One region of the Paenibacillus diazotrophicus genome, then DNA from elsewhere that is predicted to be linked to it. Evidence: predicted binding sites of a transcription regulator. Region 1 holds the regulator's gene; each other region holds the start of a gene.

Region 1 (8,207 bases):
ATACGGCTAAGAATCAGTTTCTTTTCAGCTTGGGTAATTGCCCATTTCTCCAGCTGTTTGTCGAGACTTGTCTCGATCATTGCATAGGAATAGTCCAGTCTTTCTGCGGTTTTCTCCACAAGCATAACATCCAGGCCTTTGGCTGCCAGCATTTCAGCAATCCCTTGACCCATTGTGCCACCACCGATGACACCGATTTTTTTAAAATTCATGTAAAAGTCTCCATCCTTTCAGGTATCTATACTTTTGTATTGTACCTTGTCTGTCGTAAAAAATATGTAGCCCGACATATAATAATATCTTAGCATGTCTGAAAAGTAAAAAAAAATAACCGGCATAAAGAATTATGCCGGTAAAAGGACACTGTCACGAAATTGACAACGAAATTGCTCTCCGGAGAGAACTTCTTCTTTCATTAATATGTCAAGAGAGTAATCAAATACATTTCGCTGCTTCCCGAGAAGCTCATGAGTACGCACCATCAATTCATCCAGTATTTTACTGTTTTCCTTCATTAACTCTTCGGTGGTAACCATTTGCAGATTAGCGATCCCAAGTGAAGTCAGTCCCGACTTCATCATTGTCTCCACAATATTCAGCGCCTGATCGAAGTCACCACGTGATCCGGTGCTTCTTCCGCCATAGTACATTTCTTCTGCTACTGCTCCGCCCAGCGCAATCATAATCTGATTCTCCAGGTAGTCCTTTGTATACAGATACTGCTCAGTCTGCGGGTTATGCCGTACGTACCCAAGCGCTTGCCCGCGCGGCGTAAGCGTAACCTGGCTGACACTACCGGGACGCAGCAGCTCGGCCATAATGGCATGTCCCAGTTCGTGGATCGCCACCCGTTTCTTCTCTTCGTGGTTCGTCTCCCGGTCTGTCTTTTCGCCCATCATCACTTTATCGATTGCCATCGACAGATGCCGTTGCTCCACTTCTGTCAGGTTCTCACGCATCATGTAGATCGCTGCTTCGTTCATCACACTCTCGAGCTGTGCACCGGAGAAACCGTAAGCCTCTTCTGCAATCTTATCCAGATTAACCCCTTCATGCAGCGGTTTATTCTGGGCATGGAGATCGAGAATAGATTTACGGCCTTTCTTGTCCGGCATGTCCACCTGGATATGACGGTCGAAGCGGCCGGGACGCAGCAGCGCTGAATCCAGCATTTCTTTGCGGTTCGTTGCCGCGACCAGCAGAATGCGCGGCGTATCATTATTGTAAATTCCGTCCATTTCGGTCAGTAGCTGATTGAGTGTCTGATCATACTCACGCTGCTGTCCGCCTTCGCGCTTGCCGCCGATGACATCAATTTCATCGATAAAAATAATCGCGCTCTGTTTATTTTCCTTCAAAGCGCGTGTCCGTGCATCCTTGAACAAATCACGTACGCGTCCGGCGCCGACACCGACATACATCTCCACGAACTCACTGCCTGATGCAGCTACGAATACAGAGTTTGTATAGTGTGCTGCAGCTTTGGCCATAAGAGTCTTACCGGTCCCCGGAGGGCCTGTCAACAAAATCCCTTTGAGCGGACGGATACCAAATTTGCTGATTTCTTCATGGCGGATCAGAAAATCCAGCGCCTCACGCAGCTCCTGCTTGGCATTGTCCTGTCCTCCGATTTCTTCAAAGGTCAGCTTCGAAGGGCCGCTCTTCTTACGTTTTTTGTCTCCTCCGGCATTCACTGTTAATCCGCCGCGCAGATGTGCAATAAGGAGCAGTGCGCCAACCATACCGGCCGCAATGATAACCGGAAAAATATTAATGCCGATAAACGCCATAAAAATCATCAGTACAGGAACAAATCCGATGACTACCTCTTTCCAAAACTTAGGCATTATTCCACACTCCCATCGTTGCCGCTGCGCGTGGTAAAATAATGAATTTGCTTTCCTTACCGTCGCTAAGGCTCACATATACGTTATTATCATCGATCTCTGTTGTAGCGACCACACTGCTGTAACTGGGATTCTGAGATTTCAGTTCATCCAACTTCGCAGGAATTAATGTATATTTACGGCTCTCCATCGCTTCAGCAACCGAGAACATCGCTTGATCCCAATATTCATCCAGAAGCTGACTGGAATGCTGCTCCACATCCAGTTTTAGTGCCCGGCCGTTAATAGCCGATCTTCCCTCAGTATTTACGTACTGAACAAGTTCACGTAATTTTGTGCCCGGCTTCAAATCAAGTTTCAAAGTAACCTCATTACGTTTAATAGAGATATGGGAATCATTCACTCCCTCATAAGCAGATACTATCTTCCGAAGCGGCTCCTGCACGGCGAACTCCCGATAGGAATACCAGCCTCCGAATAGCAACGCAGCAGACAGCAAAGACGTTAGCAGTACAGGCATAAGGCGTAGCTTCATGAAACGTCCTCCTCTCAATAATAAAAAACAAGTTACATAATAGAATAGATATGAAATAGCGTGTCTACCGCTCTTCCGAGACTGACATGCTCTTTAGCATGCCTTAGTACAAGTAGTAGTATATCATAGGTGTATATACGATTTCGAAGAAAAGTGTGAATATATTTAAAATTTTCAGTACTAATTTCTGGGCATACTGACAGCTCATTTCCCCTTATATCGACACCAAAGACCGCAACATTTAGTGTTGCGGTCTTTTTTCTTTGGATACTATTTGTTTTTTTATATCAAAGTTATAATTATGTCTTCATCAAAAGTATATATCGGCTGATATATCCGTTAATACAGCCTATCTTTCATCTTCCCCATATACAAAAAAGCGGGTAGACAGATTACTATCTACCCGCTCGATATTCTACTCTAGCACTTTATCGGCTTGGTAAGCTGTAGCCGTCTCCAATCGCGCTGCCATCGGCAAATCGGTAAAACTTGTAATAATACCTGCCTTCCAGCTTGTAAAATAACTGCCAGGCATATTCTCCGTTATACACTCCGGGCAAAAGCCGTTCAATGCTGCTTCCCGGCAGATCCGTTGCTATGACGGAGCGGATTTTCTGCTCCGACATGCCCTTGGACAACTCTTCCGCATACACATCGTTGTCGCCTCCGGCGGGTTTGCCATCCCGGGTAAAACGCACCCATACCATAAGGTCCGTTCCAGCTGCATTACGTCCTGTGAGCACCCAGTATATCGAATTTTCGTCCCAGACGGACTTCTGTGCTTTGGTTACCTTGGTCAGCCCTGCCCTTGCTTCAGCAACCTCTCTGGCTGCACTGCGTTCGTTCCACTGGTCTTTCATCACGTAAGCATAGAACTGGCTTAGTCCGAACAGAAGGAGCAGAACCAGGAGGATCCCCAGCAGAAGCCATTTTCTTCTTTTCTTCAAAGTGCAGCTCCCTTTCTTCTGGATGCGTCATTGATCCTGTTCATTTACCGTTTCAGCAGGCCCTCGAAGGTCTCCTGCGCCTTGCGGCGGATAAGCTCCTCATCCAAGGTCAGGCATTGACCATTCTTCACCACTTGCTTGCCGTCCACCCATACATGTTCTACATCGTTGGCACTTGCCGAATAGACGGCATGGGAAAGCAAATCCGTATGCGGAAGGAAGTGGGGCTGGTCGATATTTAGAGCTATGAAGTCTGCCTTCATCCCTGGAGCCAGCCGTCCTGTATTGCCAAGGAATATGGACTGTGCACCATATTCGGTCGCCATCAGCAATGCTTCCGGTGCCGGTACAGCTGTCGGATCTCCGCTCACACCTTTGTGGATCAGAGCAGCCAGGCGCATCTCCTCGAACATATCCAGGTTGTTGTTGCTTGCAGCACCGTCCGTGCCCAGCGATACCTTGACTCCCGCCCGCAGCAGCTCCGGTACCCGTGCTACCCCGCTTGCGAGCTTCAAGTTACTGCCAGGATTATGCGATACCCCTACGTTGTAGCGGGCTAAAATCTCTATTTCTTCATCATTCAAATGAACTCCGTGAGCCACAAGCGACGGGCGGGTGAACATCCCCAGCTTCTCCAGATGTGCAACAGGACGCAAGCCGTAATCCGCCGCATTCTGTTCAACTTCCCGCCGGGTTTCCGACATGTGCGTATGCATAGGCAGGTCCAGATCATGGGCAGCCTGAACAAACTTTACGAAAAATTCAGGAGGACAAGTGTAAGGGGCATGCGGGGATATCATTGTCGTGATTCTTCCATCCGCCTTGCCATGCCAATTGCGGGCAAAGGCTATCGCTTCTGCCAGTTTATGGTTCTGCACATCCTCCGGACAAAGTCCGATAACCCCGCGCATAAGTACAGCACGCATGCCCGATTGTTCTGAAACCTCGGCAACCCTGTCCATATGATCATACATGTCCAGGAAGGTGGTTGTGCCGCCCTTCAGCATTTCCAGTACAGACAATGAGGTTCCCCAAAAAACATCGTCTCCGGTGAACTTTTCTTCCATTGGCCACATTTTCTCCTGCAGCCAATTCTGAAGGACCATGTCGTCACCGTATCCGCGAAGGAGCGACATTGCTGTATGACCATGGGTATTGACCAGCCCCGGCATGAACAGCAGGCGGCTTCCGTCAATAGTCTGCGTACCTTCTTCAATGACAGGTTTGGCTTCTCCTATGTATGTGATGATATCCTTTTCTATAGTCATATAGCCGCTTAGTACTGGTGTCTCAGTACCCGGAACCAGAAATCGGCCGTTTACAATTACAATCTTATTGCTGTGCATCTTCCACTTCGTCCTTTCCATCATGCAAATAATAGGCGAGACTCTGCAAATCAGTAGTAAAATCAGCGGCATGAACCCTGATATTAGACGGGGTCTTCAAGATCACCGGTGCAAAATTAAGAATGGCCTCAATGCCTGAATCGACCAGAATATCGGCAACGTTCTGCGCTTCGCTATCCGGTACCGTAATAATTCCAATACGGATGCCCTGCTTACGGATTGTGCTTCCCAATTCTTCCATGGGCTGCACGGTAAGTGAGTTAATCTGCTGCCCCACCTTGGGAGCATAGGAATCAAATACAGCAGTGATTTTCATGGTGTCCTTCAAGTAGGCATTGTAATTAGAGAGAGCGTGACCAAGATTACCTGCCCCCACCAGCGCCACGTTGATCTGTTGGTCAAGCTTCAGGATATGGCGGATTTTCTCAATGAGGTATGAGACATCATAACCGATACCCTTTCTGCCGAAATCCCCGAAATAAGCCAGATCCTTGCGGATTTGGGCTGGATTCAGTTCAAGCTTTTGTCCCAGTTCCTGGGAAGATACGGTGGAGATTTCACGCTTCAGGAGATCGTTCAGGAAGCGCAGATACACTGGAAGTCTGCGTACCACGGCCTCCGATATTTTATCCGATTTCATATTTTCTCCTCCTAAAAGTTTTGTGAGCATTGCATCATAATATTACTTCGTACAAAACTTACTTCGTAAGCATAAACCAAGTTTTGTGAGCTTAGTCCATTCCCCGGCGTCACAGCAGAACCGGACGCCAAGAAAACGGAGTTTTGTTGTTCTTTGACTATAATAGAAATGATTGCAGGTTAAGATACACTGCCGTCTTCCAGCCATTCCGCAATTCGCGGAACCATCTGATCTGTCAGCATATGTTCCATCTTGGGTCCAGGCAGCGAATAGAGAAAGTACTTTCCATAATAAGATTCAATAACCCTTGTATCGTATACAATAACAATACCCCGATCTTGCGCAGTACGCACCAGACGTCCGAAACCCTGCTTGAAACGAATAACGGCCTGGGGGACTGACAACTTCATAAACGGGTTCTTTTTCTGAGCCTGAAGCAGTTCAGCCTTAGCCTCCGCAAGCGGATGGTTCGGCGGCTGAAAAGGCAATCTGACAATGGCAAGGCAGGTTAAAGCCTCCCCGGGAATATCCACACCTTCCCAGAAGCTGCTGGTTCCAAGGAGCACAGAAGCTGCACTATCCTGAAAACGCCGGATCAGCTTGCTCCGGCTGCCCCCTTCCACTCCCTGCCCCAGTACAGTGATATCCTCAGAGAGGAGTGCCTCCTTCAGAGGATCATAGACCTGGCGCAGCATTTTATAAGAAGTGAAAAGTACAAGCATCCGCCCCCGTGTTGCCACAGCTGCCTCAGCCAATGAGTGCACCAGCTTATCGACAAAACGGGCATCGCCCACGCTGCCTTTGACACTGGGGAAATCACGCGGGATGACCAGAAGAGCCTGTTCACGGTATTTAAACGGCGACGGGAGCAGAGCTGTCATCAGCCTTCCTTGTTCTGCGGATTCACTAAGTCCCAGATTGTCAATCATAAATTGAAAGGACTTATCAACGGACAAAGTAGCTGAGGTAAGGACTATGCTTTTCTTTTTATCAAAAAAGAGCTCCTTAAGCTGGGCGCTGACATCGACTGGCACCGCATAGAGCTGCAGCGACTTCCCGCGATAGTTACCGCTGCCTTCCATCCAGTAGACAATATTCTCGTCGTTCAGGTTCATGAAGAACCGCACTTGCTCCCGTATGGAGGCTAAATCCTTGAACAACCCTCCGATATCCGTCACCAGACTGTCCGATGACGATTGGCTCTCCGATTCACGCATTTCACTTAGCATCTTATCGCCCTTGCGGATAATTTCACTAAGACTTAGATGTAGAGTGTTCTCAAGCGCAGCCAGCTCTTCCCAATCCTTGGGCTTCTTGCCTGGCAGCAAACGTGCTACCAGTTGTCCGGCCTCCCCGGCTGCGGCATCACTACGTTCTGGAAGCAGGGCAAACAGTTTGTCGCTAAGCGTGTCCCACGATTCCTTAACCGTAAGCAAATCCGGGTAGATTCTGTCGATCACCCCGCTCCATTCCGCCGCCTGCTCACTGCCTGAAGACTGCAGTGTTTGACGCAGAGCCGGCAATTGGCCGCTCCGGCTGTCCTTATAGAGACGTGTAAGCGTATGGGCTACGGTAAAGTATTTCATCTGCATGCCCAGGTGTTTACCTGCAATATCCTCCAGATGATGGGCCTCATCAATAACAAGGTGCTCATAAGCTGGAAGCAGCTGATGCCCCGCTTTGACGTCAGCAAATAGCTTGGAATGATTGGTCACTACGACATCCGCAATCCCGGCTTCGTGCTTAGCCCGGTGGTAATAGCATTTGCGGAACCAGGGGCAGGATCGTCCAAGGCATGAGTCCGTATCACTGGCCACAGTCTCCCAGAAATCACCGCCTCTGCCGTTCAGATTCAGCTCCTCATCATCACCCGACTGGGTCTGCGTCAGCCACACAATCATTTGTGCCGCAGTAAGCGCTTCTTCCCTCGGACTTGTAAAGTCCTTTTTGTTTATTCTTTGTTCAAACTTTCGCAGACACAAATAGTGCCCTCTTCCCTTAAAGATTGCAGCCTTAAACGGGAACGGCACGACACTCGTCAATAGCGGGATGTCGCGCTCACGCAGCTGGTCTTGAAGGTTGATGGTATGTGTGCTCACCATTACTTTCTGGTCTGAGCGCACACTGTGATAAATAGCAGGAAGCAGATATCCCAGCGATTTACCTGTACCCGTTCCTGCCTCAATCAAGAGATGCTTGTCACCCTCAAGGGCCGCCATGACCTCGTGAATCATAATCTCTTGGGCTTCACGGCTCTCGTACTGGGGCAAAGTCTCCTTCAGCCGCACAGTCACCTCTTCCATAAATTCCTCAAAGGTAATATTCTGCAGAGGATTGCCAGTTCCCTCCTCACGGGGGGGGGACAACTCTGACCAATCCCCGACAGCCAGTGCAAGCTGACGGTAGAAAGTAAGTTCTCCTTCAGGCTGGAAGGTCTCCATTTCCCGTTCACGAAGCAGCCCGTCAAAATACCAGGCCAGATCACTGTCCTCGTCTGCAAACAGCTCATTCAGCCGCTGGATAGTCAGGAGAGGGAGGCTGTATAGTTCCTCCAGGCATTTCAGCAGCACAAGTGCAGTCGCATGGGCGTCGCTGTCTGCCTGATGCGGACGGTCATGTGTCAGGCCGAAATAGGTGCTTACCGCACCGAGCTGGTAAGTGGTCAATGACGGAAAGCATATTTTAAGAAAATCAATCGTATCCAGAATCCGGCCCTGGAACGGCAAATAGCCACACCGGTCGAGCGCATTCTGCAGAAAATGAAAATCAAAAGCCACATTGTGTCCAACCAGAACGACATCATCGAGCATGGGGACAAGCTCCATCATCATCTCATCCAGTTCAGGTGCATCTTGCACATCACTGTCTGTAATACCGGTCAATCCTGTAATA
Region 2 (8,207 bases), on a different contig from region 1:
ATTCTGCATGAACGGAAGAGAGTATGGTTGTCCAATCCCGCTATTTTTTCTTCACAATATAATCAACGAATCCTTGTCTGATTCTTTGACCTTCAAAGATTCTCTCTAATACCCTGCTCTCTTTGTACAATATTTCCATGTTCTCAAAATACACATCCGGTTCATCTTCTTCATAATAGGAATGGATTACAGGATGATCATCTTCCATCTGCTCATATTGATGCTCACCTAAGGCTACACCTGTCCCGCAACGAAAATCTTTTGTGGTAAGAAAGTTTGCAAAAAGCAGGCCGTTTGGCTTTAGAACGCGTATCATTTCATTCATAGATTTTACAACATCTGTCTTCATCATATGAAATACGGAATTGTAAGAATATACAAAGCTGAATGATTCGTTATCAAACTTTAATTGTCTCATATCTCCATGCTCAATGTTCAAATGCTGACTTTTCCTGATTGCATATTGATTAGCTTCTTCTAATTGCTTCGTATTAAATTCTATCCCATGTGTTAAGTATCCATAATCTGAAAATAAGCTGAGAGGCGGACAATCTCCGCCTGCACCACAATCTAATACTGTCTTATCCATAGTAGTGTCATTACAATACATTACAAATCTATATAATGGTATTTGCTTAAATATTTCATTCATTGTATCTTCCCTTTCATAGTTTATTCAACTTCACCTTGGCGGCAGGCAGAGCTTCCTGAAGCTCCTTGCCTTTAGGTTTCAGTCCCCGATTCACCCAGCATAAGGCAGCTTCCAACTATTTACTATGTAAATTTTCACCATTATCCAATCCTGTTCCACAGCAAAAAAACCTCCAAACCCACCCGTTCCTTATATAGCATAAGGAACGGGATCGGCTTGAAGGTCATCAAAGAAATTCAATAAAGTCATAAAAAGAATATTAGTATGCCAGGCTGAACAATCCCTTAATGTGAGACAAATAACGGATATTGCTCGCTTCCTTCATAAGGGTTGCAGGCAAACCTTTGAGCGGAGTATTGCTGGCGCCAATAATCGCCACTCCGTCTTTGCGTCCCAGGCTGGCTAGGGTACCCGAGTTGATCGGGCTGAACGTTTCAGATGCGGAGTTATTCAGATAAGCATACAGATTGTAACCGATCAGCTCGCCCATCTGCCAGGCGATTTGTGCGGTCGGCGGATATGGACGTCCATCTGCTGCGAACACAACGGCGCTGTCCCCTGCCACAAAAACATCCTGATGTGAGGTCGATTGAAGGAAGTCATTGACTGTGGCACGGCCACGGTTCACTTCAAGGCCGGATTCCCCAACAAGAGGGTTGCCCTGAACTCCACCGGTCCATACAAAGGTATTGGCTACAATCTGCTGCCCATCCTTCAGATCAATCACATTACCCGCCACATTGGTTACAGGAAGACCCGTCAGGAAGGATACGCCACGGGCAGTCAGACTTGTTACCGCACGTTCAATCAAATGATCCGGCAATACCGGAAGGATTTTGGGTCCGGCTTCTACCAGCATCAGCTTGATATCGTGAGGATTTACCCCATACCGTTTGGTCAGCTTCGGCAGCACATCAGCAATCTCGCCCACTAGCTCGACACCGGTCAGCCCGCCGCCTCCAATCAGAATTGCCGCATCGGCAGGATTCTTCGTTTTGGAGTATTCACGAATGCGGTCTTCAATATGGGAATGAATTTTGATCGCATCAGCAGCGGATTTCAGCACCATGCTGTACTCTTCCAGCCCTGGGATGCCGAAATATGCAGTAGTGCTGCCAAGTGCAACAACAAGCGCGTCATAGGTGAGTGCTGTACCATCAGACAGCTGCACCTGCTTGTTATCGACGGAGAATGACTTCACCTTGGCTATTTTAAGATCAATGTCTTTTCCGGCAAAAAGCTTGGTGAGCGGCATGGCTACAGCTTGTTCCGATGCACTCCCTGCAGCCAGACGATGGAGCTCGGTAATAATCTGGTGTGTCGGATACTGATTGACAACTGTAATTTTGGCTTCTGCCTTACTCATATATTTACGCACGTTAATAGCACTCAGGAGACCGCCATAGCCTGCACCGAGAATCACGATATGTTTTGACATAATAATTTTCCTCCGTCCTTATTGATGTGGATTACGTTCGCCGCTGACCTGCAGATAAGCATTCATGAAACGAAGCATTTTTTGCATCTGCGGATCTTTAATCATACGCATCATACCGAACAGGCTGATCGTTTCACTGCTCTCATTGGCACGATCCTTGGCTTCGATCACAGTAGCTGCCATCGTTTTTACCCTATCTACTACCGGCTCAGCAAGCTCTTTGATAGCACCCACTGTATCATTCTTCAGCACATCATCGGATGCAACAGCCTGCACAAAATCAAGCGACTTGGATAAAGCACCAATCAGCTGCGTAATCTGGGGAAGCTGCTCCACCAGTGTGGTTAAGGACTCCTGCACCTCAGGCTTCAAGAGCTGATCCATAAGTTCTTCATTAATTTTTGATTGCGTAATGGTTTCTGACATAATGAGCGCTCCTTTACATTAGCTTTATTTCATATAGAAATGGGACGAAATGATACAACTCATAATCAATGTGATTATTATAACATTCCTCATGTAATAAATGTCACAATCTTTTTGCCGGAATAGCCCCATTTTGTGATTAAAATCACTTCTATTCTTCGGATTTCGATAATTCCCTCTATTTCATAAAAAAATTTAGTACCGTATTACATTTAGTCATTGACGAAGGGAAAATGCCATGGTATGTTTAGTAAGTAACAAATAGTAAGTATATTTATTAATATTAGCTATTTATAATTATTAACTACTACATACACAATGGAGGAATGAACATGGGCACTTTTTCAGAATTGGTTCAAGCACGCAGATCAGCAAACAACTTCGTAGAGGGCATCAAGATTTCTAAGAGTGAACTGGAGGAAATGTTCTCGCTGGCCCGTCTAGCCCCTTCAGCCTATAATCTGCAGCACGCCCATTATAAAGTAGTCGCTGATGAAGACTTGAAAGAAAAAGTCCGCGAAGCCGCCTATGGCCAGTACAAAATCCATACAGCATCCGCCGTCATCGTTGTACTCGGAGACAAGAATGCGTATCTGCAGGCACCGGAAATTTATAGCGGCCTAAAAATGCTGGGAGCGATGAGCGAGGAAGAATATGAAGGAACCATCGAAGCCATCAATGGCTCCTACATTGGAAATGATGCTTTTCAGCGCGATGAAGCGATCCGCAATGCCTCCCTGTCAGCGATGCAGTTCATGCTGATCGCCAAGGACAAGGGCTGGGATACCTGCCCGATGATTGGTTTTGATCCTGAAGCCCTCAAGGCGACTCTGAATTTACCGGATCATATGGTGCCGGTCATGATGATTACCATCGGCAAAGACAATAAGCACAAGATCAGACCCCGCGGCTACCGTAAGCCGATTAATGAGTTCGTTGAGTTTTTTGAGTAAACAAGACGTACCCAAAAAGAGCCATCCGGGCAACCCGGATGGCTCTTTTTGCTTAAACATAACACTGCGGCAATCCCCAAGCTCTACACTCTGCGGAAGCGCCACAGGACACTTTGAAAATCACCGTGTAACGCAGGTAGCGGCAATCCCGCATACATCAGATGGTCGCCCCCATATACGCCTCCGCCTTCCAGCCATTCATAATCTGCAGCCGGATCAAGACCCTTAAGACGCAAGTGGTATAGCTTATCATTGGGCTCAGCCAAGGTGCGGACATAGACGACCACAGCTTCCGACTGATCCTCCGCCGCAATCAGCCACGCCGTCTCATTCCCTTCAAAAGGACTACGAAGCCGGTACTGCTCTCCAAACTGGACAAGCGTACGCAGTTCTTTGTAGAGCGCCACCTGCGCTTTTACCGCTGCTTTTTCTTCCTCTGTGAACTTCGTCAAATCCAGCTCATAGCCGAAATTACCCGACATGGCCACATGTCCACGGAGTTCGAGGGATGTGTTACGCTGCACCTGATGGTTCGGAACCGCCGACACATGGCTGCCCATGGCGCTCAGCGGATAGACGATACTTGTGCCGTACTGGATTTTGAGCCGGCTGATGGCATCGGTGTTGTCACTCGTCCAGGTCTGAGGCATATAAAAGAGCATCCCGGGATCAAAGCGTCCCCCGCCTCCGGAGCAGCTCTCGAACAGCACATTCGGGAACTCCGAAGTGATTCGCTCAAGCACACCATATAGACCAAGCATATAACGGTGTGCTGTTTCCCTTTGTCTCTCCGGTGGCAGCTGTGCAGATCCGATCTCTGTCATATTACGGTTCATATCCCATTTGACATAGGTGATCGGCGCTGACCGCAGAACGGCCGCGATCCGGTCACCGATCGCCTGGCAGACATCCTCGCGTGAGAAGTCCAGCACCAGCTGCGTACGGGCCAGCGTTCTGCGGCGGCCCTGCACATGGAGGCACCAGTCCGGATGCTGCCGGTACAGTTCACTATCCGGCGAGATCATCTCCGGTTCAAACCACAGTCCAAACTGCATGTCAAGCTGGTTCACCCGCCGGGCGAGGTCCTCTAATCCTTCAGGCAGCTTGTTCGGATCAACCACCCAGTCTCCAAGTGAGCTGCGGTCATCGTCCCGGTGACCGAACCAGCCGTCATCCAGGACGAACAGCTCCATGCCCAGCTCGCTGCCGGCCCGGGCGATATTTTCAATCTTATCGGCAGTGAAATCAAAATAGGTAGCCTCCCAGTTATTCACAAGCACAGGACGTGTACGGTCACGGAAGGTACCGCGGGCCAGCCGCGTACGGTACAGCTTGTGATAGGTTCTGGACATCGCGCCAAGGCCGGCAGCAGAGAAGACAAGCACTGCCTCCGGGGTCTGGAAGGATTCTCCCGGCTCAAGCAACCAGTTGAAATCAAAGGGATTGATGCCCATCGACAAGCGGGTTGTCTGATACGGCTCAACCTCAACCTGAGCGGTAAAACTGCCGCTATAAACCAGGCTGACGCCATATACCTCCCCCTGATCTTCGTCTGCCCCCTTCGATAGAAGGGCTATGAACGGGTTATGGGCATGGCTGCTTGCCCCTCTGCGGCTCTCTACGCCTTGCATCCCTGATGCAAGCGGCCTGCGTTCTACATAACGTTCTCTTGCCCATGAACCTGACAAGTGCAGCAGATCATAGCTGGAATCCCGCAAGTCTACACTCATACTGAGTCCGCGCAGCAGCTTCAGCTCCCCTGCACCTTCATTCACAAAACGAACAGATCGCGTAATCGCATTCAATTTATTAAATACAGTGTAACTGAGTATGATCCGCAGCCCGGCTACGCTATCAAGCAGTTCAAGCTCCAGAGTCTCCGCTTCATCCTCATGCTCGGCATAAGTCGCCGGGAGGCCTTCAAGTGCGGGTTTGCCGCTGTAGATCCGATGGGTATCATATACGGCCTCGGAGGCCGTCGTTCCGCCAGGTGCCTGAATCTGGTAGGCAGGATGGCGGAAATCCCCGACACCATACGAAGGATATTCCTGCGAAATCGTATCATAGGAGATGGACATATCCTCAGGGTAGGGGCTAGGTGAGAAAGAGCAACGCTCCGTCCGCTGGAGAATAGAAGACAATGCGGTTGGTCGAATGGCTCTGCCCCAATAGACATGAGCTGGGACTCCTGTCGGAAGCAGCTGGATAACATAGCTGGTTGCACGGCTCTGAATGTGAAATATACGATCTTCTGAATGATACTGAATTCCCATTTGATCCTCCTAAAATTGTGGGCGAAGCTTCGCAGTAATTGTTCCAACTTGCACCCGGAAGCATCCGCCTGTCTGGATTTGTTAGTGTTTCATCCCCGCAAAAAACTCATTAAATAAGCATAAATTTCATTTTTGTTAGCAAAATCCATATGTAACTTCAATGAAACGGGCTTATTCCGCAAGCAAAGGTTAAATTTTGTTAGCGCTATCTTAGTATACTATGAAATCGTTTCGATTTCATTAGTGCCAGCGGTCATTTTGCATACTGCAGAATGACGATAGCCGCCCGTTCCCTCCGCTCCGCATCCTCACTCTGCAGTGCGGCCTTCAATACAGCGAGCGCTTCGGCAAGCATTTCCCCGTCCACGTTTCCACCTGTTTTCTCGCTGGCCTGGCTTTCTATGGTTGACTCTGTGATCCATAGATCAAGTCTGGCACCAGGCAACGGCCCTGAGTATTGCGAGACAACCGCATCCTCCATTAACCACTCTCTCAGCGCGTGATGAAGCATTGCAACAGGAACGCTTTTGAGCCAGGTTACTCCCCGTCTGTGGCACCGCCCATCTTCTGCCGAATCAAAAGACTCCGCATAAAAATAATCACCCAGATCACCCAAATACGCCCATTCTTCATCCGCTATCAGCACATAATCTCCATCCTGCATACCATGAACGAATATCAGAAGATTATTCAGCGCGGTGTCCAGTTCAGTTCCTTCAGGAGTCCCGGCAAGCATCAGACGACTACGTATCTCCTCCTTGCCTGCATTCTCCAGGTCCCCCACACCGTAATAACCGATACATACATAGTTATCCTGCAAAAACTCCTTCACCCGCTCCACACCCAGCGGCTCTGTCTTCATCTGATACAGCTTCATCGATGATCATCCTTCCCTTAACGATCTTCAAGCTTATGTGTAAGTAATTATATCTTAATAAACTAAGGAAAACGCAGAATAATAGCGCTTACATTAGATTCTTTTTCAAAACAGCCCCAAATTTAAAGTATTCGCCTTTTTACGGATCCGGGAAATGGGGGTATAATTCAGTTATCAACTCAAGGAAACCTACACTGCTGAAAAGAAGGCGGAGGGCAGATACATTCTCTCCGATAACAATCTTTAGCAGATGAACTTCCTGAGATTGAGACTATATCTTTGATCCTGTTGCTGAAACTTTCAATCCATCCAAGGACGAAAGGGTATGAGCTTCTTATAGCTCAAACATTGAACCATGAGACCAATCGTTAACCAGCGGATGAATTAGAGAAGAATCATAAGCAGGATGGGCAAATTTAGTGCCACCTCGGACGATTTCTACCCGGCTGAGTACAAGGATAGGATAAGGAGTCTGAGAAAAACATGGGTATAGTATCTACACCATAAACCCCTATTGTTGATGCAAATCAATAATAGGGGTTTATGCGTGTTCCGGTCATAAAGGGGCAGCCAGCTCCTGTCTGATGAAATCGTAGATGCTGCGGACGACCGGTTTCAAGGGGTAATCCACAATCCGGCAAATGATGCCGCAGGTCATATCAACAGCTTTGCCCTCCAGCCTCCGGAATACAGTTCCGGCAGGAACCGGGTCAAGCGTAACCTCAGGCACAAGCGCAATTCCGAGGCCGCTCTGCACATAGAACTTCAGTGCAGACATGCTGCCGATTTCCATTGTACTCAGCGGCGGTCCGGCAGACTCCTTCAGCACGCTCTCCAGTTTTTTGCGGTAAGGACAACCGGGTGCAGTAATCAGCAAGCGATGACCGCGCAGATGATCTGCAGTAATGACAGGCTCAGATGCAAGTGGATGACCTTCCGGCATTAACAGCACAAATCCCTCTGTAAACATCGGTTCAAAATGCAATTCCTTCCCCAGCTCCGGAGCGGAGCAGAGTACAACATCCAATTCCCCGTGCAGGAGCCGCTCACAAAGCGCACCTGAACCCGCGATATCCACGGACAGCTCTACTTTGGGAAATAGCGATATATATTTCTGCAGAATGACTGGCAGACGGTAGCTTGCTGTCGGATCAGACGCGCCTATGCGCACACTCCCTGCTTCCCCTGATTTCAAATCCGTGATGCTGCTCTGCAGCCGTTCCATATCCTTCACAATTCTGAAGCTCTGTTCATGGAACAACCGTCCGGCTTCGGTTAATGTGATCCCTTTGCCCCGTTCCAGCAATATAACTCCCAGATCAGATTCCAGCTTCTGAATTTGCATCGTGACCGTAGATTGGGCATAGTTCAGTTCCTCTGCTGCCCGGTTGAAGCTCCCGGTCTGAACGATGGCATGAAAGGTTTTTAATGTTTTCAGATCCAGCATCCTTCACTCCCTCCACCTCAGAATACACTTTACTCATACTTACACTCACATTCACATTCACTTCAACAAAATTGAATTCTTCCTTCAATTCATTCAATTATACAAAATCCAGCGCGTTGTATACACTGCAAATAAGGATAA
Region 3 (8,207 bases), on a different contig from region 1:
TATATTATACCCTCTCATTCCTTCAACACTCCCACTCCAATATTCAAGACAACGAATATATTCATTTCTATAACTATTAGTTGCTATTATAGCACAAGAAGGAATGCGCATACATTCCCGCCGGGAGAGCACTGCCGAACAGCGCATGCTCTCTGCTGATTCTTATCCATTCTTTCTTTTAAAACACTCCAGTAGCTCAACCTTCATAGTCTGTATGGCATCTTCTTTGGGCATCCGCAGCAGACGGGTTAACCGTACCATATCTTTTTCGAAAAACTTCAATAATGCAAGTGTAGCCGACTCATCATTATCCTTCTGAAGACGTTCAAGCAAACCTAGGAATTCATCTTCTGACTTAATTCCTGAATCATTTTTTTCCTCCATTTGTTCACCGCCTGTTGAGATATATTCAATTGCCGGGCGACCTCAGCTTCTGTTTTATCGGCCAGATAGATTGCGCAAATGACCTTCTTTCCCACTTCTGACGTTAGTCCGTTTAAATATTGCTGTACTAATAATCTGTTATCGGCTTGTTCGGAGAATGAAGGAGTAAGAGGCTCTGGACTGGATGCAAGAGGAACTTCCCGTTTGAAATCCCTCTTGGCACGATACTGCATACGCCAGGCAATCCGGTAGAGCTCGTGACGATAGTATTCAATTGCACTCACATTTAATGCCTCCCTTGTGTTTCTATATGCCTATAATGTAGGGAGTTATTAATTTCCATTCAACAACCAATATAGGAACCTATGTTCCTATTATTATATACATAAGGCAAACTTTTGTACATTGCAGATCAAAATTCCAGTCCAAAAGGGGACAGAATACGTCTGATTTTTGACAGGAACAGGTGTTCGGTATATAATTTCCCGTATGGGGGGGATTCTGCGTGGATATGATGGAGAAACTTGAAATTTTAACGGCTTCGGCCAAATATGATGTAGCCTGCACCTCCAGCGGTTCCGAGCGCAAGAGCCAGTCCGGTGGCATGGGCAATGCCGTCAGCATGGGCATCTGCCACAGCTTCGCAGCCGATGGACGCTGTATTTCACTGCTTAAGGTGCTAATGACTAACGGGTGCGTATACGACTGCGCGTACTGCGTGAACCGTAAATCGAACGCCACACCCCGGGCCGCACTCTCACCGGAGGAGCTTGCAGACTTGACCATGCAGTTCTACCGCCGTAATTACATAGAAGGCTTATTTCTCAGCTCCGGTATTATGCGGAGTCCCGATTATACAACCGAACAAATGATTGCCGCTCTTGATCTGCTAAGGAACACTTATCAGTTCGGAGGCTACATCCATGTGAAGGCCATTCCCGGTACAGATGAAGTACTGCTGTCCCGACTTGGCCTGCTGGCCGACCGCATGAGTGTCAATATCGAGCTGCCTTCCCAAGAAAGCCTCGGTCTGCTGGCCCCTGACAAAAGCAAAACCTCCATTCTGAAGCCCATGTCCCTGATCAAAGAAAAGATCAACGAGAACCGCTCGGATCTCGTCAAATATAACCACGCTCCCCGCTTCGCCCCCGCCGGCCAGAGCACCCAGATGATTGTCGGAGCTACACCCGATACGGACTACCGCATTCTGACCCTCACCGAAGGATTGTACCGGAAGTACGGCTTGAAGCGCGTTTTTTTCTCTGCCTATACCCCTGTAATCGAGCATTCACTTCTGCCTGCTCTGGATACCAAACCGCCGCTGCTTCGGGAGCATCGCCTCTACCAGGCTGACTGGCTTCTGCGCTTCTACGGGTTTCAGGCTCATGAATTACTGGATGAAGCCGTTCCCAACTTCAATCCGCTGCTGGATCCGAAATGCAGCTGGGCGGTGAATCACCGCGAGCAATTCCCGGTTGAGATCAACCGTGCCCCATATGAGCAGCTGCTGCGGGTGCCCGGGATCGGGGTAAGGAGTGCTCAGCGGATTGTGAAGGCACGCCGGGCCGGAACCCTGGACTTCGCTGCCTTGAAGAAGCTGGGTGTAGTGCTTAAACGTGCCCAATTCTTCATAACCTGTAAGGGAAAAATGCTGGAAGGCTTAAAAGTAGGCGAGCACACCCTGCTCCGCTCTCTCATGTCCGGACAGGAGCTCGCCGGAGTCGAGCCGCCACAGTATGAGCAGCTCACTCTATTTGACGATTCCTATCTGACAGCAGGCTCAGCTGCTCCCGCTGCCGGTAAGGCTGTGCTGACAACAGGGGCTGCTGCCCCTAAGGGAGGCGAATGGCCCTGATGTTTAAGGCAGCCGCTTTGGCCTATACCTACGACGGGAGCTTTGAAGGTCTGCTGTGCTGTGTGTTTGAGAGCTATCAATGGAAAGAAACCCCGCTCGCTATACATTCGGATGATGAAGACCAAGGCCTGCTGCTGGAATCCAAATGGATTGATACGGACATCAGCAGGGCAGAACGGGTGCTGAAGTCCATCCCGCTTCGCATCTGCCCGGAGGCAGAGGAGTGGGTTCGTCTTGGATTCTGGTCCTGCGTGCCGGACAGGGAGCTGCTTCTATTGAATTTCCTATATCTCGGCTTCACTCATGGCCGTAAGGTGATGGATATGCTTGCCGATGATACGGTGAACGCTCTGCGGAAGGCAGTCCAGCAGCTTCATCGGGAAGCTCACCTGTATCTGGGTTTTGTGCGTTTCTCCGTATATGGACCAGTTATGGCGGCAGTCATTGAGCCCAAAGGCTTCGTGCTGCCTGTCATTCAGGATCATTTCTGCGACCGGTTCCATGGCGAGAGCTTCATGATCTACGACGCAACCCACCGCATGGCCCTTATCCACCAGCCTGGACAGCAGGCTATTATTCCGCTCGATGAATGGGTACCGCCTGCACCTGATGCAGCAGAAGAAGAATACCGCCGCCTATGGCAAGGATTCTACAACGCCATCGGCATCCGCGAGCGCAAGAACGACCGCCTTCGTTCCTCGCTGATGCCCAAGCGGTACTGGAAGCATCTTACGGAGATGGAGAACAGCAGAACCGGAGTGGCGGAGAGTAAGCCGAAGCTTGAAGAGGGATCACCCCTCTTGGAAGATGGGAAGTCGAAGTCCAAAAGCTGATTATGAACAGCAATCGATATCTAATATTTCTTCATACAAAAAGGGATGCCCCCAGCCATTTTCATGACCTTCAGGACATCCCTTATAGAGTAGCTTATGCTTTTAGTTCAAAGCCTTCCATACCCAATTCTCTACTTCTGGCAGATCGATACCTTCTTCACGGATATATTGGTTATGCTTCTTCACCATAGCATCCATTTCGTCGGCGATTGCTTGGTATTTACCGGCATCCGGCAAGCTCAGAACAGCTTCCTTCGTCAGGTCGAAACGGTCCATCTGATTCAGTACGCGCATATCAAATGGTGTGGTAATATCGCCGTTCTCCCGGTAGCCATGTACATGCAGATTATGGTTGTGGCGGTCGAAGAACAGATCTTTGATCAGGCCTTCATAGCCATGGAATGCGAAAATGACCGGTTTATCCTTTGTGAAAAATTGATCAAACTCGGCGTCAGATAAACCGCGAGGGTCCAGCTTCTGACTTCTCAGCTTCAGCAGATCTACCACGTTGATATAGCGGATTTTCAGATCAGGCAATTTCTCATGCAGGATGGAGATCGCTGCCAAGCTCTCCATAGTAGGCTCTGTACCGGACGAAGCAATAACTACATCTGGCTCTCCGCCTTTGTCTGTGCTTGCCCAGTCAATGATCTTAAGTCCTTTATCCACCAGTTCCTGCGCTTCATCAGCCGAGAACCATTGCGGACGCGGATGCTTGGACGACACGATCAAGTTGATCTTCTGACGGTCATTCAAGATGGTGTCAAAGACAGCCAGCAAGGTGTTGGCATCAGCCGGCAGATACTCACGGATAAATTCCGGTTTCTTGTCTGCCAAGTGGCCGAGCAATCCTGGATCCTGGTGAGTGTAGCCGTTATGATCCTGCTGGAACACTGTTGAAGTTGCAATAACATTCAAGGACGGAATATCTGTACGCCAGCTTTGATCTGTCGCTTTGCGCAGCCATTTGAAGTGCTGGGTAATCATCGAATCTACTACACGCAGGAAAGCTTCATAGCTGGCGAAGAATCCGTGGCGTCCAGTCAATACATAACCTTCCAGGAATCCTTCCGCTTGATGCTCGGATAGCTGCGAATCGATTACACGGCCATAAGGTGCCAGGAATTCATCTTGTGGTTCTTTAATGGAATCCATCCATTGGCGTTTGGTTACTTCAAACACAGGACCCAGGCGGTTTGACATGGTTTCATCCGGTCCAAAAATTCTGAAGTTGCGGTTCTCTTCATTAAGAGTGACAACTTCCTTCAGGTATTTGCCCAGCACAGCCATATCTTGTGCAATCACTTGACCCGGCACGGAATTATCCAGCGCATAGTTACGGAAATTCGGCTTGTGCAGGTCTTTAATCAAGTTGCCGGCATTGGTTACAGGGTTCATTCCCATACGTCTGTCGCCGGTAGGCAGGATTTCAGCAAGATCTGCGTTCAAACGGCCATTCTCGTCAAACAATTCTTCAGGTCTATAGCTGTTCAGCCATTCAAGCAATGCCGGTGCATGCTTCATGTGCTTTTGATCCACTGGAATCGGAACCTGGTGGGCACGGAAAGAGCCTTCGTTCGGCACTTTATCCCATTCCTTAGGACCAGTCCAGCCTTTAGGAGTACGGCAAACCAGCATCGGCCATACCGGACGGGTAGTGTCATTGTTTTCACGCGCATTCTTTTGAATGGCCTGAATTTTCTCGATAATGGTATCCAGAACCTTCGCCATTTGCGGGTGCATCAGATCAGGATTCTCGCCTTCAACAAAGAATGGTTCCCAGCCCATGCCTGTAAAATAATTGGTTAGCTCTTCTTTGGACATACGGGACAGAATGGTTGGGTTGCTGATCTTAAATCCGTTCAAGTGCAGAATCGGCAGGACCGCACCATCTGTAATCGGATTGATGAACCGGTTGGACAGCCAGGAAGCAGCCAGTGGTCCGGTTTCAGCCTCACCATCGCCTACAACTACTGCCGAGATCAGATCCGGATAATCCAGAATGGCACCTACGCTATGGGACAGGGAGTAACCAAGTTCTCCACCTTCATGAATCGATCCTGGAGTTTCAGGAGCCGCATGGGATGCCACACCACCAGGGAATGAGAACTGTTTGAACAATTTTTTGAGACCAGGGATATCCTGTGTAATCTCCGGGTAGATCTCCGTATAGCTTCCATCCAGATAAGAGTTGGATACCATAACCTGGCCGCCATGACCTGGACCTTCAACATAGAACATATTCAGATCATATTTGGAGATGACACGGTTCAGATGGGCATAAATAAAGTTCTGGCCTGGGATCGTTCCCCAGTGTCCGATAGGCTTAATCTTAACATCTGCGTCCTTCAATGGTTCTCTTAACAACGGGTTATCCTTCAAATACAGTTGTCCTACCGATATGTAGTTGGTCGCACGCCAGTAAGCGTCTAGCTTGGATAAATACGTTTTAGATGAATAATCCACGGGTAAAGTTGATAATCCCATTTCAATCCACTCCTATTCCTTTTTTCTGTTTTCTGAACATAATTACTTCTACAATTACATCATACCGCCGCGCTAATAAAATTCAATCATTTTAACAATTGATACGGTCCAATTTTGTGAAATTTTGAACATAGTATGAATAACGCAGCTAATCACTAACAAAAAGATCTTTATTTTTATAAATATGTAACTATATGTATATTCGTATGCGCACTTAAAAACACAAAAAAAAGACCAGGGAATGCTCCCCGGCCTGATCGTTAGAACGTTATTGTACAGATACAAACGTGTTGAATTTCAAATATTTGTAGTGGAACCGCATATGAGAGAATTCGAAGGGAGTCCCATTGTCCAGAAAGAAAATCCCCTCCATAATCCCTACAGGCTCATTCTCCTGCAGATGGAGCAATTCTTGATCATTAGCACCCGAAGGCTCAGCAAAAATAGACAAAAACGACTTGGTCACCGCCAGATTCCGCGACTCCTCCAGATAATGAAAGATCGATCCTTCGATAATCGTCTGGTCCAGGTTCTGGACAATCTTGATCGGAATAAAGCCCGTCTCAATCATGAACGGCTCGTCATCGAATAAGCGAAGGCGCACGATTTTGTACACAAAATCATGGGGCTGCAAGAACAGATCCCGCTGCAGCTCTTCCGTAGGCCGGATCACCTCGAAATCCAGCACTTTCACCTTAGGCTTTTTGCCATGCATCTGAAAGTTGTCGGTGACCCCCAGATTCGAGCCCTCGTAATTAAAGATCGATTCATTTTTTATGTATAACGGATTGATAAAGGTGCCTGAACCCCGTTTTTTGAAAATAATCCCCGAGTTCTCCATCTTCATCAGTGCGCGTTTGATGGAACTTCGGCTTACCTGGTAGGTTTCGCTAAGACTGCGCTCATCCGGTAGTCTCATATCGGCAAACTTTCCCGCAAAAATCTTCATTTTGAGATCATCAATAATTTGCTTATAGACAAATTGGGTCATGGGGTACTCCTTCTTCAGAACTGTAAAGAGCTAAATAACAATAATAAATATAACATAATTAAGTGAGGGATCATACAGAGTAATGTGGACAGGGGCGGGCTCGTGGACTGACATGAAAAAACTCCCCTCACAGTAACAGGGTTTATTATTTCACCTGTCTACCGTATGGGGAGCATATCGCGTTTAGGAACACGGTCTTAATATTGTAATAATCACTTAGCTCCCTGTGACAGAGGAAGTTATCACTATTATCGAGCTAGATACATTTGCGTATTAGGCTTTACTGTGAAGGGTAATTAGGTAACCATCTGGGTCGGCAAATGTAAAGGTTCGCCCGAATGGCCCATCTATTGGTGCGGATGTAATCTTTACGCCTGCTGCAATAAGCTTGTCGTGGATTTCTTGCGTATCAGGGGCATGAAGCCACAGAGCAACACCAAGTCCAGGCTGAGTCCCTGAACCGAGTTCTATTCCTGGCATTAGGTCACGAAGAGCAAATGCAATAGGCTTTGTTTCAAAGACCACAGCATGAGGTGGTCCCGCCTGTGAGCGGACCAGTCCGAGATAGTTTTGATAGAATTCCGCAGAGCCTTCAAGATCGCTCACTTGAAGTGAAATGAAGTCGGGTCCAATTACTGACATATAATGTTCTCCTTTGTATATGGGGTTGTTTATGGTTATTAGCATAAATGGTAATACTGACATGAGCCGAAAACACCACACGGCATAACCATAACGCAGTATTCGTATCTTGAGTCCTGTAAAATAACCTCACTTTCATTTTGTATATCTTGATAATACATCCCGTTACTGACAACAGTATGTCAGTAGCGTTCTTTCATTTTTTCGATTTCTTCTTTTAAATCTTGGCTCCATCTGCTGCCAAGTCAATTTTGACTCTGCGAAAGTCAAGTTATTAAGGCGTAATCATGCGGAGTAGACAAAAAAAAGACACCCCGAAAGGTGTCCTTTCCCTTAGCTACTCAAGCTTGAAGTAAAAGAAAGAGTTGGCATAGTCGTCAGTGTTATTGAGTTGAAGGGTTAGATAGTTCGTCAACCCCTTGGTTACAGGTACGATTACCAGTCCTTCAGCACTGTAGCTGTAGCTTTGACCCGACTCAAGCTTTTTGAAATTAGTTGCGTCTTGGAGAGCTTCCCTTAAGGAACCAGTGAACCCATAATCCGTTACACCGATAATACTGTTGCCGTCTGAAGTTTTAGAACCCCAGAGGTTTGGCATAAGAGCAACATCAACATATGTACTTTCGTGTTTACCATATGAGATAAGCTTACCGTTCTTCAGAACAATCTTAACCTTAGCCAACTTATAATCAATTAGAGCGTTTGCTTCCGGCTCCCTGAAACCAAGCGCTGCAATTTCACTTCTTGAAATTGACTTTACGGAGCTTACGGAGACCGTATAGTTCCCAGTGTATGCAAAACCATCATAACTATAAGGGTCATCATATGAAACAGATTTGCCAATTGAAATTGCAGAACCAAAGGTTTTACCATTGCTGGTTGAAGCCGTCGTAGTGGATTGACTTGGTGCAGTTGTAGGAGCCGGTGTGTTTGCAGGAGCCTGGGTAACAGGTTGTTGTGGAGTCGATGCCGTACTAGCATCATTGTAAGGAATCCCGCTATTATCTGAACCATC
Region 4 (8,207 bases), 230 kb from region 1:
TTATGAAATGGATGGGTATCCATCACCGTCTCACACAGACGAAATTCCGTGATCTGATGATGTACGGCAAGCCTGGCGCACTCTGCTCCACCCTGATTCGACTGGGCAATACCTATGGCGAGAAGACCGGGGACAGCATTCTGATCAACAAAAAAATTACGCATACGGATCTCTCCAACATGATCGGCGCAACCCGTGAGAGCGTCAACCGGATGCTGAGCGATCTGCGTAAAAAAGATGCTGTGGAATATGAGAATGGCATGATTGTGATTAAGGATCTGTCGATGCTTCAAGACATCTGCCACTGTGAATTGTGTCCTAACGAAATTTGCCGCATTTAATTTCCTAATACTAATACCCTCTATTCACCTCAATGAATCATATATGACCCGGAGAATTCGCATAAATTAATAGAGTGGTCAAAGACGCCCTGTCCGGCGTCTTTTTTTCTTACCAGGGCAGTTTCCCGCTATTCATACAAATTTCGTGCCAGGTTCATTTAATTCACTCATGCAAAAAAGCCCTGCAGTCATTGACCACAGGGCTCTCTAAGAATCTAGCTGACTTGCTTTTTCGTCTTATTAATAACACCAGTCCGTGCAGCCCGCACCGGGGAGATCATCCAGTACGCCATGCCGACAAACACACCGCCGCCGATAATATTACCCAAGGTAACTGGAATCATGTTGTGCATCCATCCGGCTAGGGTGATGGTCTCTGGGTGGTTAGGCAGGAGCAGGGCTACGCTCAGCAGCGTCATATTCGCAACACTATGCTCATAGCCACTTGCTATGAATGCGAACAAACACCACCAGATCAGCACTAGCTTAGCTGTCTCACTTTTGGCACGGGAGGACATCCACAGTGCCAGACAGACTAGCCAGTTACAGAGAATACCGCGGAAAAACAGCTCAGAGAACGGCAGGCTCATTTTTTTAGCCGCTGCTGTAAAAATCAGATGTTCAGCCGGAGCGGCTGAAAATAATCCTGTCCCCCGGATCAGCAATGCCAGAATCACCGCACCGGCAACATTCCCGATAAATACGAGAACCCAATTCTTAACCGTATCCCATACACTGGTTCTTCCCGCAAGTGTGCTTACAGTGAAAAACATATTGTTCCCGGTGAACAGCTCCGAGCCCGCGAAGACTACCAGTGTCAGGGCTATCCCGAAGGACATACCCATAATCAGCGGCTGAAAAGGAGATTTCACTGCTGCCAGTGGCGCCCCGAGCGAAAAAATCAGAATAATACCAATGCCTACATAGGCTCCAGCCAGCAATGCGGCAAGAAAGTATTTCGGCAGACTTTCATTCATCTTATCCCGTTTGGATACTGCCGTCTCTACGATATTCTCTACACTTTGCGTAAACACACGTCCACCCCGCCATTCTCCAAATAATTATTTATTCATCCAATATATTTACAGGCTGACCTTTACAATACCGCCGTCCAGTAGAACCGGATAGACCTTCACCTGACCATGGTCTGGGGCTTGCACTTCGCCGCTTCGCAGGTCAATTTTCCAGTCATACAATGGATCGTACAGATAGTAGCCGGAGACGATCCCTTCAGCCAGCGGACCGCCTTTGGGATGCGGACTGCGATTCTCCAGGGCATAAACGGCCCCATCCGAGGTACGGAAAATGGCTAATTCAATCTCACCGGTGGTAACAACCCGGCCGATCTGCAGCAGGAACTCTTCCACCGTGCCTACAGCATATTCTTGTGTAGTGGTTTGCATTAAGCTCTCTCCTCTCATAGTGGGTATAGGTCAGACTCTTGCCTGCTCAAAAAGTGCGGTACGTGTCTCCTGGTCATCCAACATTTTTTTCCAGGGATCCGAAACCTGTGCCAGGGCAAAATCTATACGTGCAGCAAGCTCTTTACGTTGCTCTTCGTTCTCCAGAATCACCTTCTGAATCTGCTCAAGTCCCATGCGTTCCACCCACTCGGAAGTCCGTTCCAGGTAGTTGCCGGTTTCACGGTAATACTGCATGACTGCGGAGCAGACCTCTACCAGTTCCTCATCAGTTTTCACCTTGCAGAAGGCGTCAGCAATACGCGGCTTGATTCCGCCGTTACCGCCAATGAAGATCTCCCATCCTCCATCGTTACCGACGATGCCGATATCCTTTGTGCAGGATTCTGCACAGTTGCGCGGGCAGCCGTTGACTGCCATTTTGAACTTGGCTGGAAAATCAAGGCGCTCGTATTTGCGTTCAAGCATTGCTCCCATTCCCATCGAATCCTGTGTGCCAAAACGGCAGAACTGCGAGCCTACACAGGTCTTCACGGTACGCAGGGATTTTGCGTAGGCATAGCCGGATGGCATGTCCAGCTCCTCCCACACCTTGGGCACATCTTCTTTTTTGATGCCGATTAAGTCCAGACGCTGTCCGCCGGTGACCTTCACAACCTTAACATCATATTTCAAAGAGACATCAGCTATCCGTTTCAGATCCTCCGGTGTCGTAACACCGCCATACATACGAGGTACAACTGTAAAGGTACCATCTTTCTGGATGTTCGCACTCATCCGTTCGTTGACAAAACGGGATTCCTTCTCATCCTCATGAGTGTCAGGATAGATCATGCCAAGATAATAGTTCACTGCCGGACGACATTTGGAGCAGCCTTCGGCTTGCTTCCAGTCCAGTACATTCATGACTTCTTTGGTTGTCTTCAGCCCTTTAGAGGTGATTTCGGCTACGATCTCGTCCCTGCTCAGGGTGGTGCAGCCGCAGATTCCCTGCTTGGCGCTCTGCTGGAAGCTGTCCCCAAGGACAAATTGCAGGATTTGTTCCACTACAGGTTTACAGCCGCCGCAGGAACGGGTAGCCCCGGTGCAGGCCTTGATCTCATCCACAGTGGTGAATCCATTCTCCGTTACGGCATCGACAATGGCTTTTTTAGTCACACCGTTACAGCCGCAGACGATCTCTTCATCGGCCATCGTTTCCACCGACAAGCCCTTTTTGGCTCCGCCTCCACCGCAGCAACCAGTACCCATAACTTCGCCGTAGATCTCATCCGTCATTTCCGAACCCTGCTTCACCAGCTTCTGCAGATTGGCTGATTCCGTGACATCGCCGAAGAGTACGGCCCCAACAATGGTATTATTCTTGAGCAGAATCTTCTTGTAGGTCCGTTTCCATTCATCTTTGGAAGAGATGACGGTATGTTCTGGAGTTTCCGTGAACTCACCGGCAGAGAAGACATCCACTCCGGAAATTTTCAGCTTGGTGGCTACGACAGAACCTTCATACGGCTGAGTCGGCACATTGCACAGATGTTTGGCCAGCACCATCCCCTGCTCGAACAGCGGTGCTACCAGACCGTAACAGGTCCCTCTGTGTTCCGTACATTCACCAACGGAATATACACCTGGCATCGAGGTTTGCAGATAATCATCGACAACAATCCCGCGATTCACCGTAATACCGCTTTCTTTGGCAAGCTGAGTATTCGGCTTAATTCCTACTGCCATCACTACAAAATCTGCCGCCAGCTCTGTTCCGTCACTGAAGCGTAATCCGTTCACACGTTCTTCTCCGGTCAGCTCTACAGTCTGCTTACCCATAGCAAACTTCACACCCTGACGGGCCAGTTCCGCCTGAAGCATGGAGGAAGCTGTATGATCCAGCTGACGCTCCATCAGATCCTCCAGCAAATGTACAACCGTAACATCCATACCGAGATTCACAAGTCCCTTAGCCGCTTCCAGTCCCAGGAGTCCGCCCCCGATAACCGCTGCCGTACGGTACTGCTTCGCTGCTGCAAGCATCGCATCGCAATCCGCGATATCGCGGAAGCCGACTACACCTTCCTTGTCGCTTCCCGGTACAGGTAGAATGAACGAGTTCGAGCCTGTGGCGATTATGGCTTTGTCATAGGCAACTGACAGCCCATTATCCGTGATAATCTGCCGGGATGCTTCATCAATACGGATAACAGTAGTTCCTGTATGCAAAGTAATATGATGATCCGCGTACCACTGGCGGTCATTCAGGACAATATCCTCCATCGTCTTGCTGCCTTCCAGAACATATGACAGCATAATGCGATTGTAATTGGGATGTGGCTCACTTCCGAATACAGTAATATCATAAGCGCCGCCAAGCTTCAAAATCTGCTCGATTGTGCCTACCCCTGCCATACCGTTACCTATGAGTACTAGTTTTTCTCTCTCCACTGTCACTGTAATGACCTCCTTCAAGCTCTGAACTTCCTCACAACATACTTTATAGTGAAATTATACTGTTTAAATTTGAAAGGGATTTGTGATTGTAATCACATTATTTGTGAAGTATTTCACATAATTTCTTAACTGCTTCCCCATACGTTTGGATACAAAAAAATCGCCATTTCCCCTATGTCGTAAAACTAGGGAAAATGGCGAAGTGATCTTAAATTTAACGCAGTACCAGCTCAACCTCCAGAGTATCCTGGGGTCTAAGCTTCATATCAATCCCGGTGTCCAGCAATTGCTTCCCATTAACCTTCAGCGTCCATGCCTCCTTACTGAGCGGCTTGTACTCCATGATGCTGATTATTGTTTTATTGTCCTCGGAGAGCTGTACCATTCCGCTGGTCTGCAGCACACCCCGGACAGACAACTCTCTGGAATAAGGCAGCACGTAAGAATGCGTCATCTGTGGCTGCTCACTGCCACCGTTCACCGTGAAAATAACCGGCTGCAGCTCGGCCCCGCTTGCTGCTGGGATTGCTTCAGCAACAATGCTATCCACGCGGTCAACGCGGGTGTTCCAATCCGTTATTTTTTTGCCGTTCAATTCAATCTCCCAGACCCATTCCGGGCTTAAAGATACTTTGTTGACTGCCAGGATATTGTAGCCGTCATCCGCAAAGGTGACTACCCCACTTCTCTTAAACAGTTCAATAAGCGTCAATCCTTCTGTATAGGCCTCGCTTAGCTGCCTGCCCGAGCTTGAGGCAAGCTCACTGTTGCCGACCAGAACCGAAAGCGCCGGTCCGGCATTACCGGTTCCTGCATTGCTGCCATCGGTCTGGGACTCCAGAACTGAAGAGCAACTGCTCAAAGCTGCCATGATCATCATTCCCAGCAAAATACGCCACACCCACTTCGCGGACATTCCCGGCACCGCCTTCTCCCGCCAGCTTCCAGCCTTCTACTGCTGCTCAGACAGGTCTTGATTATGTACATAGTCTTTTTAAGAATAACGTAAATGGGTGCGGTTCTCAAATATTCCTGGTCCCAGCCCATAAAAAAAGTCCCCGAAGGGACTTGTAAAACCGATAATCCTCTATTGGTAACGCAGGAAGAGAATGTTGTTCTCCAGATGCACGTGCTCAAAGGTCATTCCCTCCAGCTCCTCAAGCCGGGCATAAGTGAGACGGTAGGTGGTGCAGGCATGCTCCGGCGGGGTGAAGTCCCCAGTAACTCTCCGCAACTCGCGCAAAATGTTTCCCGCCCCGTCATGCTCTTCTTCCAGTGAATGCAGAAGTCCGCGCAGTTCAGTCAACCCTTCTTCGCTTGGATTCTTATCATAGGCCAGCATTTTGGGGAATTCGCTCTCTTCTTCCTTAGCTGTGTGCTCCAGCAATTCTTCACGCAGCGTATGGAATAAGCGGTAAACCTCAGCCAGGTGCGGAGAATCTTCACCATGAACGCGGAAGACCTTCGTTACATTCTGGGCGATAAGCGGTAACTCTTCGCGCAAATATCTGTGATGCTTGTTAATAATATAATCTACCAGTTCTTCCGAAGACGCTTCATTCCAGGCCGTATCTTCTTCAAGCACCGGATGTTCGGCATATAGTTTGTTCAGATCCTGAATAACTGCATCCGTATCCAGTCCTTTTTCGGCAGCTACCTCTGCCAATGGTTTCGCGCCTCCGCAGCAAAAGTCAATCCGCTGTGCCTTAAAGTAATCGGCTGATTTGGGGAATTGCAGGACGATATCTCTCACCATGGCTTCACCGGTGAAATGAATGGATGGATCTGTCATTGTATTGTTAAATTGTTTGGCCGTCATAAGGGGCCCTCCCTTGGGTTGTTGGTATAGGTTTCTTGTACCTCTATACCTTAACGCCAGCAGGGGAGACAGTTTGTGATTGTACGCACTGAATATAAAAAATTTTAATGAACTGGTGGAACTAGGAATGCCTACAGTACATACAGTCCGTAAGGGCCCAAAGGAAGGACAGTAGAATCATTGCACCGTGGCCCGCATATACGTCCGCTTGCCCTGCGCATCCTTCAGATATGGTCCCAGCCCCGCAAAACGTGAGTGGTCCACATAGACCCCAGTCATCCACCGTCCTTCAGTCAGGCCTCCATTCCACTGGAGCACCAAATCGGGAGCGGCGATCCATTCCTGATACACCCGGATATTTGACTCCTGGTATACTTTGCAGCGTTTGCCATTCTGGACCAGAGGATGATTGCTTAGATAAGTCGGTACGAAGTACGTGGAGATCGTATCCAGATCCGCCTCATCCAGAAAAGAATCCTCACCCAAATAGGGCTGGAAGAGTAGCGTACTTTCATACATCGACCAGATCACTGCCTGCAGCACCATACTTTGGCGGATGCCATTATGGAAGGTAAACCTGCGGGGATTGCCAGATGATAGAATAGCCGGACCAGCTGAGGGCTCAAGACAATGGCGCTCACAGCCGATACATTTCCAGCCAGCTGGGCTTTGTATCCACTTTTGAAAAACACTTCCGCTATCGTTATCCCCCTTGTATAAAGAGGAGATGATGTCATAAGGTACCCCAATCCATGCGTTCCACAAGGTATCGGGAAGATGGCCGTGAAGCATGAACAACACTTTGTCGTAAATAAGCTGCACTCTGATCGAAGCACTCTCCAATTCGGCGACATCTTTTTTTCCATAGGTTATTTCCCGGGAAAACAAGGTGGTTGTCATCTTCCTCGCCTCCTAAAAATTGTTTTAACATAGCTTCCTGAATTCACTTCGGACAAAAACTCACATCGAAAGCATATTCTTTATTTTGTTAGCGTTACCATAATTATAGAAATCGCTAGGCAAAATACAGCAATGGCAAGGGGAGGGGCAGCAACTTTTTTCTATTATATTATATTCTGCCGCCTTACGTGCAATTTATTTGCAATTTAAAATGAAAAAGCCCCTCTCTCCATCAGGAAAAAGGGGCAGCTACAGGGTGTAAGGGCAGGGTCTACTCGACCCAGCTCTCCGCCCAAGACTGAATCTGCTGCATGACCGGCTCCAGCGCACGGCCTTTGGTTGTCAGTTCATACTCGATGCGTACGGGTGTTTCCGGGTACACATGGCGTACCAGAATCCCTTCACACTCCAGGTCCTTCATTCGTTCGGACAACATCTTATCGCTCATTGACGGGATCAAACCGGAAATATCTTTGAAACGCTTGGGTCCGCTCATCAATGTCTGAATAATAAGTCCATTCCAACGTTTACCTAAGAATGAGAAGGCCGATTCGAATCGAGGGCACATCGTCAGCTGATGTTCTTCCATTATTCTCACCTCTCACTATTAAAACTTACAATAAGTTAGTATATATAATTTTAACACATTTATAACACATTGAACATCGTTTGGCAAAAAAAAGTTCATTCGCCCGTATCTTGCTGCGGTTTCCTGCTGGCTATAGCCTCAGTCACCACATAAGCAAGGTCATCATTGCTATATAAAGACAGGACTCCAAGCACCGTATCGTCGGAGATAAAGCCAGCTTCATCCATAGGTACAGTCAGTGACAGCGCGTGGCTTAGTGCTGCATTCCCTTCTTGCTGCGGATAAGCCTGAAGATACAGCGCATGCGGGTCCAGCTTGTTATTCACACACCATTGGGCAAAAACCAGGATCATCATTTCTTCATCCCGCTTGTAGCTCTCTATGATCTGCTCTTCCGTTGATTTGCGGTAATCCTCCATGTGGTTCCTCCTTTCTACTCCATAGTCAGTCGGTAAGCTTCGCCGCCAGCTCATGACTGGACAGGAGCGCTGATGCCGCAATGCCGCATTGCTCGGGTGTGTCCAAGCTGCTCAAAAAATGATTCACCACACCGCTAAATCCACGCCGCTCCAGCACTGTATCCCAGCTTCCAAAATTCTGCGTACGCGGCAATGTGCCTTTCTCATATAAGGTTGCCCGTTCCATGTCCACAACTTCCACAGATCTGCCGTTACCGTGCAGTTCCAGCTTCTCCATAT

What was found. Region 1 encodes Rex, which represses fermentation and respiration genes when NADH is low (regulators of the CRP and FNR family bind a similar motif). Its sites were predicted from a motif close to TTGTGAAATATTTCACAA; they were not measured.
Region 2: a site for Rex is predicted at 2,608-2,625, ahead of ACAN54_RS05680 (helical membrane plugin domain-containing protein). Genes of this name have one in related genera too.
Region 3: a site for Rex is predicted at 5,674-5,691, ahead of ACAN54_RS27945 (phosphoketolase family protein). Genes of this name have one in related genera too.
Region 4: a site for Rex is predicted at 4,303-4,320, ahead of nirB (nitrite reductase large subunit NirB). Genes of this name have one in related genera too.

The regions. Positions count from the first base shown of each region.
Region 1 is NZ_JBGJZN010000008.1:311,153-319,359, reverse strand. Features, by position in the region: gene ACAN54_RS26065 (3-hydroxyacyl-CoA dehydrogenase family protein) at 1-212, opposite strand, end outside; gene ACAN54_RS26060 (AAA family ATPase) at 345-1,847, opposite strand; gene ACAN54_RS26055 (hypothetical protein) at 1,840-2,382, opposite strand; gene ACAN54_RS26050 (cell wall elongation regulator TseB-like domain-containing protein) at 2,811-3,329, opposite strand; gene ACAN54_RS26045 (amidohydrolase) at 3,374-4,675, opposite strand; gene ACAN54_RS26040 (redox-sensing transcriptional repressor Rex) at 4,662-5,315, opposite strand; gene dinG (ATP-dependent DNA helicase DinG) at 5,495-8,207, opposite strand, start outside.
Region 2 is NZ_JBGJZN010000001.1:1,245,379-1,253,585, forward strand. Features, by position in the region: gene ACAN54_RS05670 (class I SAM-dependent methyltransferase) at 41-652, opposite strand; gene ACAN54_RS05675 (NAD(P)/FAD-dependent oxidoreductase) at 912-2,090, opposite strand; gene ACAN54_RS05680 (helical membrane plugin domain-containing protein) at 2,109-2,516, opposite strand; gene ACAN54_RS05685 (nitroreductase family protein) at 2,849-3,469, shown strand; gene ACAN54_RS05690 (alpha-galactosidase) at 3,553-5,742, opposite strand; gene ACAN54_RS05695 (hypothetical protein) at 5,996-6,619, opposite strand; gene ACAN54_RS05700 (LysR family transcriptional regulator) at 7,176-8,063, opposite strand.
Region 3 is NZ_JBGJZN010000011.1:74,059-82,265, reverse strand. Features, by position in the region: gene ACAN54_RS27965 (hypothetical protein) at 1-18, opposite strand, end outside; gene ACAN54_RS27960 (sigma-70 RNA polymerase sigma factor region 4 domain-containing protein) at 336-668, opposite strand; gene ACAN54_RS27955 (putative DNA modification/repair radical SAM protein) at 899-2,239, shown strand; gene ACAN54_RS27950 (TIGR03915 family putative DNA repair protein) at 2,230-3,072, shown strand; gene ACAN54_RS27945 (phosphoketolase family protein) at 3,175-5,559, opposite strand; gene ACAN54_RS27940 (GntR family transcriptional regulator) at 5,828-6,550, opposite strand; gene ACAN54_RS27935 (VOC family protein) at 6,824-7,192, opposite strand; gene ACAN54_RS27930 (stalk domain-containing protein) at 7,530-8,207, opposite strand, start outside.
Region 4 is NZ_JBGJZN010000008.1:76,288-84,494, reverse strand. Features, by position in the region: gene ACAN54_RS24880 (Crp/Fnr family transcriptional regulator) at 1-341, shown strand, start outside; gene ACAN54_RS24875 (formate/nitrite transporter family protein) at 557-1,375, opposite strand; gene nirD (nitrite reductase small subunit NirD) at 1,424-1,744, opposite strand; gene nirB (nitrite reductase large subunit NirB) at 1,775-4,201, opposite strand; gene ACAN54_RS24860 (hypothetical protein) at 4,416-5,117, opposite strand; gene ric (iron-sulfur cluster repair di-iron protein) at 5,289-6,020, opposite strand; gene ACAN54_RS24850 (hypothetical protein) at 6,198-6,920, opposite strand; gene ACAN54_RS24845 (winged helix-turn-helix transcriptional regulator) at 7,192-7,509, opposite strand; gene ACAN54_RS24840 (hypothetical protein) at 7,605-7,928, opposite strand; gene ACAN54_RS24835 (Gfo/Idh/MocA family protein) at 7,954-8,207, opposite strand, start outside.